Regions from separate parts of the Arthrobacter sp. QXT-31 genome, predicted to be linked through region 3. Evidence: riboswitches for the same ligand, from Rfam matches in the RefSeq annotation. Region 3 holds a riboswitch; each other region holds the start of a gene.
The links. A riboswitch is a leader RNA that binds a small molecule or an ion and turns the genes downstream of it on or off. The one in region 3 is predicted to bind thiamine pyrophosphate.
Positions count from the first base shown of each region.

Region 1: it holds a riboswitch for thiamine pyrophosphate, as region 3 does, so the genes downstream of both, BWQ92_RS19920 (bifunctional hydroxymethylpyrimidine kinase/phosphomethylpyrimidine kinase) here and BWQ92_RS11755 (ECF transporter S component) in region 3, are expected to answer to the same signal.
Region 2: it holds a riboswitch for thiamine pyrophosphate, as region 3 does, so the genes downstream of both, thiO (glycine oxidase ThiO) here and BWQ92_RS11755 (ECF transporter S component) in region 3, are expected to answer to the same signal.
Region 4: it holds a riboswitch for thiamine pyrophosphate, as region 3 does, so the genes downstream of both, thiC (phosphomethylpyrimidine synthase ThiC) here and BWQ92_RS11755 (ECF transporter S component) in region 3, are expected to answer to the same signal.

Region 1 is NZ_CP019304.1:4,362,889-4,365,082, reverse strand. It holds gene BWQ92_RS19920 (bifunctional hydroxymethylpyrimidine kinase/phosphomethylpyrimidine kinase) at 1-1,269, opposite strand, end outside; TPP riboswitch at 1,252-1,348, opposite strand; gene BWQ92_RS19915 (Rne/Rng family ribonuclease) at 1,490-2,194, opposite strand, start outside.
Region 2 is NZ_CP019304.1:3,839,488-3,841,681, forward strand. It holds gene BWQ92_RS17475 (ferritin-like fold-containing protein) at 1-84, shown strand, start outside; gene thiE (thiamine phosphate synthase) at 100-801, opposite strand; TPP riboswitch at 829-950, shown strand; gene thiO (glycine oxidase ThiO) at 941-2,194, shown strand, end outside.
Region 3 is NZ_CP019304.1:2,609,584-2,611,777, reverse strand. It holds gene BWQ92_RS11760 (ABC transporter ATP-binding protein) at 1-203, opposite strand, end outside; gene BWQ92_RS11755 (ECF transporter S component) at 203-823, opposite strand; TPP riboswitch at 896-1,039, opposite strand; gene BWQ92_RS11750 (heme-degrading domain-containing protein) at 1,159-1,710, shown strand; gene BWQ92_RS11745 (DUF4235 domain-containing protein) at 1,768-2,031, shown strand.
Region 4 is NZ_CP019304.1:4,202,874-4,205,067, forward strand. It holds gene thiC (phosphomethylpyrimidine synthase ThiC) at 1-1,366, opposite strand, end outside; TPP riboswitch at 1,362-1,469, opposite strand; gene BWQ92_RS19095 (amidohydrolase family protein) at 1,546-2,194, shown strand, end outside.

The DNA of each region.
Region 1 (2,194 bases), 1.8 Mb from region 3:
ATCGACGTAGGCCTTCGTGACGGGGCCAAGCTCCGTCTGCACGGTACGTGTGCTGAGCCAGTTGCGGTGCAGTTCCGATTCAACCTCCAGGCATTGCTGCGAGGACCGTGCCCAGAACAGCTGCTCGGCCTCGGTCGGCGCGAGAGCGCTGGCCCGGGCCAGGACGCGGGAGTAGCCGTTGAGGTAGATGGCGTCCTGGGCGAGGTAGTACGCGAATTCCTTCTCCGGAAGGCTGCCCTCCACAAGCCCGCGGATGAAGCCCAGGCCATAGATGACTTCCAGGTCGGCGAAGGTCTCGGCACGCAGCAGTTCCCCGAACGCCCCCTTTGGTTCGGCCGGACCTGTCGTTCCGGCGTCGGCCATGTGGTGGAAATGGTGGATGGGTCCGTTTCCGGCGCCGACCTCCAGCTGCCCGGACGTGCGGAGCGCGCCGGCCAGCCAGGGCTTGACCTCCCGCAGTGACGCTTCCCAGTTGCCCAGCCGCGCCTGTGCAGTGGCCATGGCCGAGGAGAGGGAGCATCCGGTGCCGTGGCTGTTCCGCGTGGCAATCCGCTCACCGGTAACCTCCACCACCTCCGCGGACAGCAACCCTGCGGTGTTGACGAGGGCGTCCGGACAGGTTGTCCCGTTCAGGTGGCCGCCTTTGACCAGGACCGTGGCACCGGTCTGGTCCGCGAGCCGCCTGCCCTGGTCGAGGGCGGCAGCCCAGTCCGCGGCCTCAGGTTCCCCGAGCAGCATCGCCAGTTCGGGAAGGTTGGGGGTGACCAGGTCCGCGAGGGGCAGCAGCTTCCGGAGGGCAGCCTCCGCGGACTCCCGCAGGAGGCGGTCACCACTGGTGGCTACCATCACCGGGTCAAGGACCACGACGCCGGGCCGCACCTTTTCGAGCCAGCTGCGGACGGCGGCGATCACCTTTTCATCGCCCAGCATGCCGATCTTCACAGCATCCACGTGGATATCGTCACTGACAGCATCCAGCTGTGCTGACAGGAATGATGCAGGCGGAACGTGCACGCCGCTCACGCCGGTGGTGTTTTGCGCGGTGAGGGCGGTTATCGCGGCCATCCCGTAGCCGCCGTGGGCTGCAATGCTTTTCAGGTCGGCCTGAATGCCTGCGCCGCCGGACGGATCCGAGCCGGCGATGGCAAGGACCCGGGGAACTGCACGGGAGGTGGGGGTGGGCGGAGCCACGGTTTCCAGGAGCGGACTAGCGGCGGCCGTTGGTGCAGGCAGGAGCGATGCTGACAGTGTTGATGACAAAGGAGACATCCCTTCGCCGGTGCTAACCGGACAGGTTCAACGGGTTTGGATCTCAGCCGGCCCGTGCGCGGCACCCCGTGTCAGTCCCCCAGCCTAGCGGTTCGTTCCGGATATGGCGCCGAATTTGACGTTTGCGACAGGCCGGCAGCGAAAAGGGTCCGGCCCCGCAAGCGCGGTGCCGGACCCTTCCTCTGGATTCAGAAGTCAGTCATCCCAGACCTTGATCAGCTCAGAGTTCCGAGGCGGGTACCCCAACCCCCAGAATGATCGGTTCGCTGGCTGGCTGCGGAGCCGCCTTGGCCGCGCTGCCGTCACCCGTCTCCGGTGCCTTGGCCTCGTGCGAGTGCCCGGCGGCGGATGCGGGAGCAACCTCGTGGTGCTCCACGGATGTTTCGTTGGCTGCGCCCTGGGGACGGCTGGCGCTGCGGTTGCGTCGCGGACGGCGCCCCCGGGACAGGGCGGTGGAGCTTTCGGCCAGCTGGCCCGCAGCAGGCTGGCTTTCCGACTGCCGGCTTTCCCGCTGCTCGCTTTCCCGCTGGGCCGGCGCCTCTTCCCTGGGCTCCTCCTTCTCGGCGGGCGCAACCGGGCTGCCGAGGTGCGCGAAGGCCTCCTCCAGGCGGTCCAGCGTCAGGGCCGGCGCTTCCTTCGGCGGCTCATCGCTGTGATCGACAAACGGAAGAATCACCTTCTCGCCGCCAAAAGTCAGCACTGCCCCTGGCCGGCCGGAGATGCTCTCCGTTTCAGGAGCGCGGTGCACCACAGGGCTTTCCGGTGCGGCAGCCGCTGGCGCGGCCGGACGCGGTGCTTCCGCTGACGCGGCGGCGGTCTGCGCGGCCTCCTCGTGCAGGTGCGCGGCGTGCGCCGCTGCCGCGATGTTGGCGAGGGCGGCGCGGGTGGCTTCAGCCTTGGCGTGGCGTTCTGCTTCCGAGGGGTC
Region 2 (2,194 bases), 1.2 Mb from region 3:
GCCCGCGAACAGGTGCGGGGCATCACGGCCGAAGTCGCGGAAAACCATTCCCGCCGGATGGTCCAGCTGGGCCTGAGCGGGTAGCTTGCCGGGTTGCCGCTAGATGACGGCTGCGGGGGACGTCGCTTCGAGGGCGTCGAGCAGTTCCGCCGCTGCGGCCGCCGGATCCGGCGCCTCGGTGATGGCACGGACGACGACAATCCTGCTGGCTCCGGCCGCCAGGACCTGCTCCACGTTCGTGCGGTCGATCCCGCCGATCGCGAACCAGGGCAGCAGCAGTCCCCCCACGATTTCCTCGTTCACGGTGCGGACAGCCTTCGCCGCATAGCTCACCAGATCGAGTCCGACGGCGGCGCGCCCGGGTTTGGTGGGGGTGGCCCAGAGCGGGCCCACGCAGAAATAGTCCAGGCCGCCGCGTCCGTGGGCGGCGACGATGGCGGCATCCACCTGCTCCGTGCTGTGGGTGGAGAGCCCGATCACGGTTGCATCGTGCAGCAGCTTCCGGGCAGCGCGCAGCGGCAGGTCCTTCTGGCCGATGTGGAACACCGGGGCGCCGGCGATGGATGCGACGTCGGCGCGGTCGTTCACGGCCCAGAGCCGGCCGTGCCGGCGGGCGGCGGCGTGGACGATTTCCAGCAGCTCGAGCTCCTCGGCCGCCTCAATGCTCTTGTCCCGCAGCTGGATGATGTCAACGCCGCCGGCAAACGCCGCGTCCACGAAGTCCGCAAAGTCCCCGCGGTCCTTGCGGGCATCGGTGCAGAGGTAGAGGCGGGCGGCGGTGTGGGCAGAGTGCTCGGTCATGGCAACCACCTTAGTTCCTCTAAACTGGGCAGGTACCGCGGGAGCCCGTTGCCGATGTCATAAAAGGCGCAGGGCTGAGAGGGCGTCAGAGCCGACCGCTTGACCTGATCCGGTTAGTACCGGCGTAGGGAAGGAAAACATGAATCCCGAAACCAGCGGTAAGGATTGTGCCGCGACGCGTCTCGAGGCAGACGTGGCCGTCATTGGCGGGGGCGTGGTGGGCCACGGCATCGCCTGGGAGGCGCGGCGTTCCGGCCGGTCGGTGGTGCTCATCGATGAAGCCCCCGGCAGTGGCGCCAGCTGGGCGGCGGCCGGCATGCTCGCCCCGGTCAGCGAACTGCATTACCAGGAGGAAGGGCTCCTGGAGCTGATGCTGGAGTCCTCGGCCAGGTGGCCGGAGTTTGCCGCCACCCTCACCACCGGGGAGGACGCCGGTTATCTCACGACGCCTACCCTTGCGCTGGGTGCCGATCCCGCCGACCGGCGCGCGCTGATGGACCTGCGGGACGTGCAGCGGGCCCACGGCCTGGAAGTGGAACCGCTGACTATCCGCGAGGCGCGTTCCCGCGAGCCGCTGCTCAGCCCCGGAATTTCCTGCGCCCTTGATATCCCGGCAGACCACCAGGTGGACCCGCGCAAGCTGGTCAGGGCCCTGGCCGCAGAGCTGGCCAGCCAAGGCCAGAGGACTGCGGGCCAGGGGAACGCGGCAGCACAGGGGTCCACCGTCCCAGAGCAGGCCACTGGCCTGCTCTGGGACGGCGGACGCGTCTGCGGCGTCCGGCTGGCGGGCGGCGGCTCCGTCAGGGCGGCCGAGACGGTGGTGGCCAACGGCCTGGCCGCGGCACAGCTGCAGAACCTGCCGGAAGGCCTCCATCTGCCGCTGCGGCCCGTCCACGGAGACATCCTCAGGCTTCGGGTCCCCGCACACCTGCAGCCCCTGCTCACCGCAACCGTCCGGGGCATGGTGCGGGGCGTTCCGGTGTACATAGTGCCCCGCCAGGACGGCACGGTGGTGATCGGCGCCACCCAGCGCGAGGACGGCGTGCCGGGCACCAGCGCCGGCGGCGTCTACCAGCTGCTGCGTGACGCGCAGGCCCTGCTTCCCGCCGTCGCCGAGCTGGAGCTGCTCGAGGCCACCGCCCGGGCACGGCCCGGCACACCTGACAACGCACCCCTGCTGGGCCGCGTACCGGCATGCGGCCCCGCAGGCGGGCGGGATGCCGGTACGGACGTGGCGGGCCTCATCATTGCCACCGGCTTCTTCCGCCACGGGGTCCTGCTGACCCCGGCCGCCGCGGCGATCTGCCGCCAGCTCATGGACGGCATTACCGATCGGCGCTGGGCCGCGTTCCGGCCGGCCCGGTTTTCCCCCGGGCTCCCCGATCCGCTGGGA
Region 3 (2,194 bases):
CTGTCCCCCAGCACACCGGCAAGGGCATGGAGCAGCGTGGACTTGCCGGCCCCGGAAGGGCCGAGCAGCAGGACACGCTCACCGGGGCGGATGTCCAGGTCAAGCGCCTGGACGGCGGGTTTGGTGCGGCCGGCGTGGCGCCAGCCCCAGCCGCGGGAATGTACCGCGGCGGGGCGGACGCCGCCGTCGTGGGAAGCGGGCATCAGTTGAAGACGGGCTCCGTGGCGGCCTTGCGGGAAGCGAAGGAGCTCAGCACGCCGGTCTTGGCCAGGCCGCGGGTGGCGATCCAGGACAGGGCGCCTGCGATGACCGCGCCGGAGATGGCGCAGAACACGATGTACGCGAACTTGTCACCGGCGGCGTAGGCGATGTTCCAGCCCCACGGCGCGAACGAGTCGTTGAGGCCGCAGAACAGCCCGGCGCCGGCTCCGGCGAGGAGCGCAACAGGGAGGTTGAACTTCTTGTACCGGAAGGCGGCGAACACGAGTTCCGCGCCCAGGCCCTGCAGGAGGCCGGAGATCAGCACAGTGGTGCCGTACTGCGAGCCCATCAGGAGTTCGCCGGTGGCCGCCACCGTTTCGCAGAACAGGGCCGCGCCGGGCTTGCGGATGATGAGCATGCCCAGGACCGCCGGGATCATCCAGCCGCCGGCGTACAGGCCGGTCAGGGGCGGGTAGACGGCGTTCACGGGAGTGGAGATGACGTTGGCGCCCTGGGACCAGGCCCAGAAGATCACGCCTCCGGCGACGGCGATGAGCGCCGCCACCACGATGTCGGCCACGCGCCAGTTGTAGCCGGTCTTCTTGATTGCTGCAGTTGTCATGATGGTCCTCCTGAGGAACAGGAGGGGAAAGCGTTACCCCGGCTGCCGGTGGCTGGGCCATCTGCTGCCGGGCACTCTGAGAACTCGACTCCCTTGCGCCGGTACTAGCCGGATCAGGTTCGAGGGTCTGCGGCGGTCCGCACTCTCAGCGCCCATCCGCGGTTGCGCTGGCTGCTGCCTTTGCATCCCGACGGCGGCGCTCCCCTGTCGTGATAAATCTGCCCTTGTGGGCTGGTTCAGTTTACACCCCGGCGTCCCCGGAATCCCGGGGCCGCCGTCACAATCCGGGAGGTTCCCTGCGCCGCCGGGACGGCCCCGCGGAGTACATTGGGGCCATGACGCAACAGGACTCCGGCGCCGCTGCCCTGCCCACCTTTGACCCCGACTCCGCCGAGGAACAGCCGGCGGAATCCCTGGCAGCCATGATCGGCCAGATCGAGGGTGAGATCGCCGAACTGCAGTTTCCCCGGTTCACCAAGGACGATGCCCTGGCGCTCGGCCTGGAACTGGTGGAGCGCGGCAAGGAAGGGAACCTGCCCATCGCCATCGACATCACCAAGGGCGAACAGGTCCTCTTCCATGTGGCGCTCGAGGGTGCCACCCCGGACAACGAGGGCTGGGTGCGGGCCAAGCAGCGGACTGCCCTGCGCTACGAGGAGCCGTCGCTGCTGGTGGGCCTGCGGGGCAGGGCCGGCGGCGGACGGATCGAGGACAACGCCTGGTTCGACCAGTCCACCTACGCCGCCCACGGCGGAGCCTTTCCCGTCTATGTGCGGGATGTGGGTGCGGTGGCCGTGGTCACGGTGTCCGGCCTGCCGCAGGTGGCCGATCACCGCCTCGTGGTGGAGGCGCTGCGGGAAATCCACCGTTCCATGCGGCTGGGCTGACGCTTCATGCCGATAGGCTAGGGAAAGACCAGTGTTCATCTCGCGAGGAGTTCCGGAATGAGTTTCTTCATCAAACTGCTTGGCACCGGCATCAGCCTGCTGGCGGGCTTCGCCGGCACCAAGGCCGTCGATACCATCTGGGAAAAGGTCACGGGAAAGAAGCCCCCCAAGGGCGACAAGGATGACGTCCCCACCACGCTGCGCACTGCCCTGACGTTCGCCCTCGTCTCCGCGTCCGTGAGCGCCGTGATCCAGGTCCTGGCCAACCGCGGCACGCAGCGGGCCATCACCCGCTTCGCCAAGAGCCAGGACATCGTCTAGGCCGCCGCGCCGGCAGGACTGCACAGGGCCGCCGGCCCCGGTTCGGTGCCCGGCCCCCCAACATCGGGCGGGTTGCCGGCAGTCCCTTCCCGGGGCGTGGCCGGGCCCCGGCCGTCCTGCAGTCCTTAGGCAGGGCAACCTGGTCCCCCACTCCGTTTGAGAA
Region 4 (2,194 bases), 1.6 Mb from region 3:
TGACGTAGCACAGCATGGCCGTGCCGTAGCGGGCGATTTCCGTGGCGCCGATGGCCGAGGTGATGTGGTCGTAGCCAGGGGCAACATCGGTGACCAGCGGGCCCAGCGTGTAGAAGGGCGCCCCCTTACAGAGCTCCTGCTGGCGCTCCACATTCTCACGCACCAGGTGGAACGGGATGTGGCCCGGTCCCTCCACCATGACCTGCACGTCGTACTCCCAGGCCCGCTGGGTCAGCTCAGCCAGGGTGTCCAGTTCGGCGAACTGCGCGGCGTCGTTGGCGTCCGCCGTCGCGCCGGGCCGCAGGCCGTCACCCAGTGAGAAGGCGACGTCGTACTTCGCGAAGATCTCGCAGAGCTCGTCAAAGTGGGTGTACAGGAAGTTTTCCTGGTGGTGGGCAAGGCACCAGCCGGCCATGATGGAACCGCCGCGGGAGACGATGCCGGTCACACGGTTCGCTGTCAGGGGCACGTACCGGAGCAGCACGCCGGCGTGGATGGTCATGTAGTCCACGCCCTGCTCGCACTGTTCGATGACCGTGTCACGGAAGATCTCCCAGGTCAGCGCGTTCGCCTCGCCGTTGACCTTTTCCAGCGCCTGGTAGATCGGCACCGTGCCGATCGGCACGGGGGAGTTGCGGATGATCCACTCGCGCGTGGTGTGGATGTCGTCGCCGGTGGACAGGTCCATCACGGTGTCCGCACCCCACTGGGTGGCCCACTGCAGCTTGTCCACCTCTTCCGCGATGGAGCTGGTAACGGCCGAGTTGCCGATGTTGGCATTGATCTTCACCAGGAACGCCTTGCCGATGATCATGGGTTCGGACTCAGGGTGGTTGATGTTGCTGGGGATGATGGCCCGTCCGGCGGCGAGTTCGCTGCGGACGAGTTCCACGTCGCAGTTCTCACGGAGGGCCACGAAGCGCATCTCGGGAGTGATGGTGCCCTGACGCGCATAGTGCATCTGCGTCACGGTCCTGCCTTCAGCCGCACGGCGGGGCACCGGCCTGGCGCCCTTCCATTCGGCGGAAGCCGCGCCGCGGCGCACGGCTGACTTGCCGTCGTCGAGCAGGTTCCGCTCGCGGCCGTCATAGGTCTCCGTGTCTTCGCGCGCCGCAATCCATTCCGCACGGAACGGGGCGAGGCCCACCACCGGGTCGCTGCCCGGACCGGCCGTGCGGTAAACGCGCAGCGGCTCGTTCTGCTCGCCGTTGGGGGAGGGCTCCAGGGCGATTTCCGTTACCGGAACCCGCAGCCCGTCTCCTTCCAGGTAAGCCAGTGAATGGGACTTCAGCGACTGCGTGACGGCTGCGTCATTCTGGGCTGATTCATTTTGGGCAGGGCTCAGCTGTGATTTCTGGGTGCTCAATTTACTGCTCACTTCCTTCGCCGGCATTACCCGGACAGGTTCGACGGTCGCAGGCTGCGTCAGCCTGATCTCAGCCCCTGCAAGGGCACCCGTGTGGTCGTTAGACGAAGCTACCACAGCCCCGATTGCCCCTGTCCATCTGTGAAGGGCCCGGTGCGGCGGCCAATTAAGCTGGAACCATGGCGCACATCATCGAATTCAGCGGACCCGTGCTCACTGCGGCGGATGAGGAACGCCGCGGGCTCTGGGCCGTTGACGGGAAACTGACGTTCAATCCGCCGGGCCGGCGGGCGGACACCGTCCTGGATGGCTGGGTCCTGCCCGGATTCGTTGATGCCCACTGCCACATCGGGCTGGGCCCGGCGGGTGCCGTGGACGACGACGTGGCGTATGAGCAGGCGATAACTGACCGCAACGCCGGAACGCTGCTGGTGCGCGACGCCGGCGCCGTGAGCGACACGCGCTGGCTGCAGCAGCGGCCTGATGCGCCCCGGATCATCCGGGCCGGCCGGCATGTTGCCAGGTCCCGCCGCTACCTTCGCAACTTCGCCGTCGAAGTTGAACCCGAAGGCCTCGTGGAGGCCGTGCGCAAACAGGCACGGGAGGGGGACGGCTGGGTCAAGCTGGTGGGGGACTGGATCGACCGCACGGCCGGCGACCTCGCGCCGTCCTTCCCTGCCGCTGCCGTGCGGGACGCCGTCCGGGCCGCCCACGACGAGGGCGCCAGGGTCACGGCCCACTGCTTCGGCGAGGACACCCTGGATGACATGCTGGACGCCGGCATCGACTGCATTGAGCACGCCACAGGGCTCCTGCCCAGGCACATTC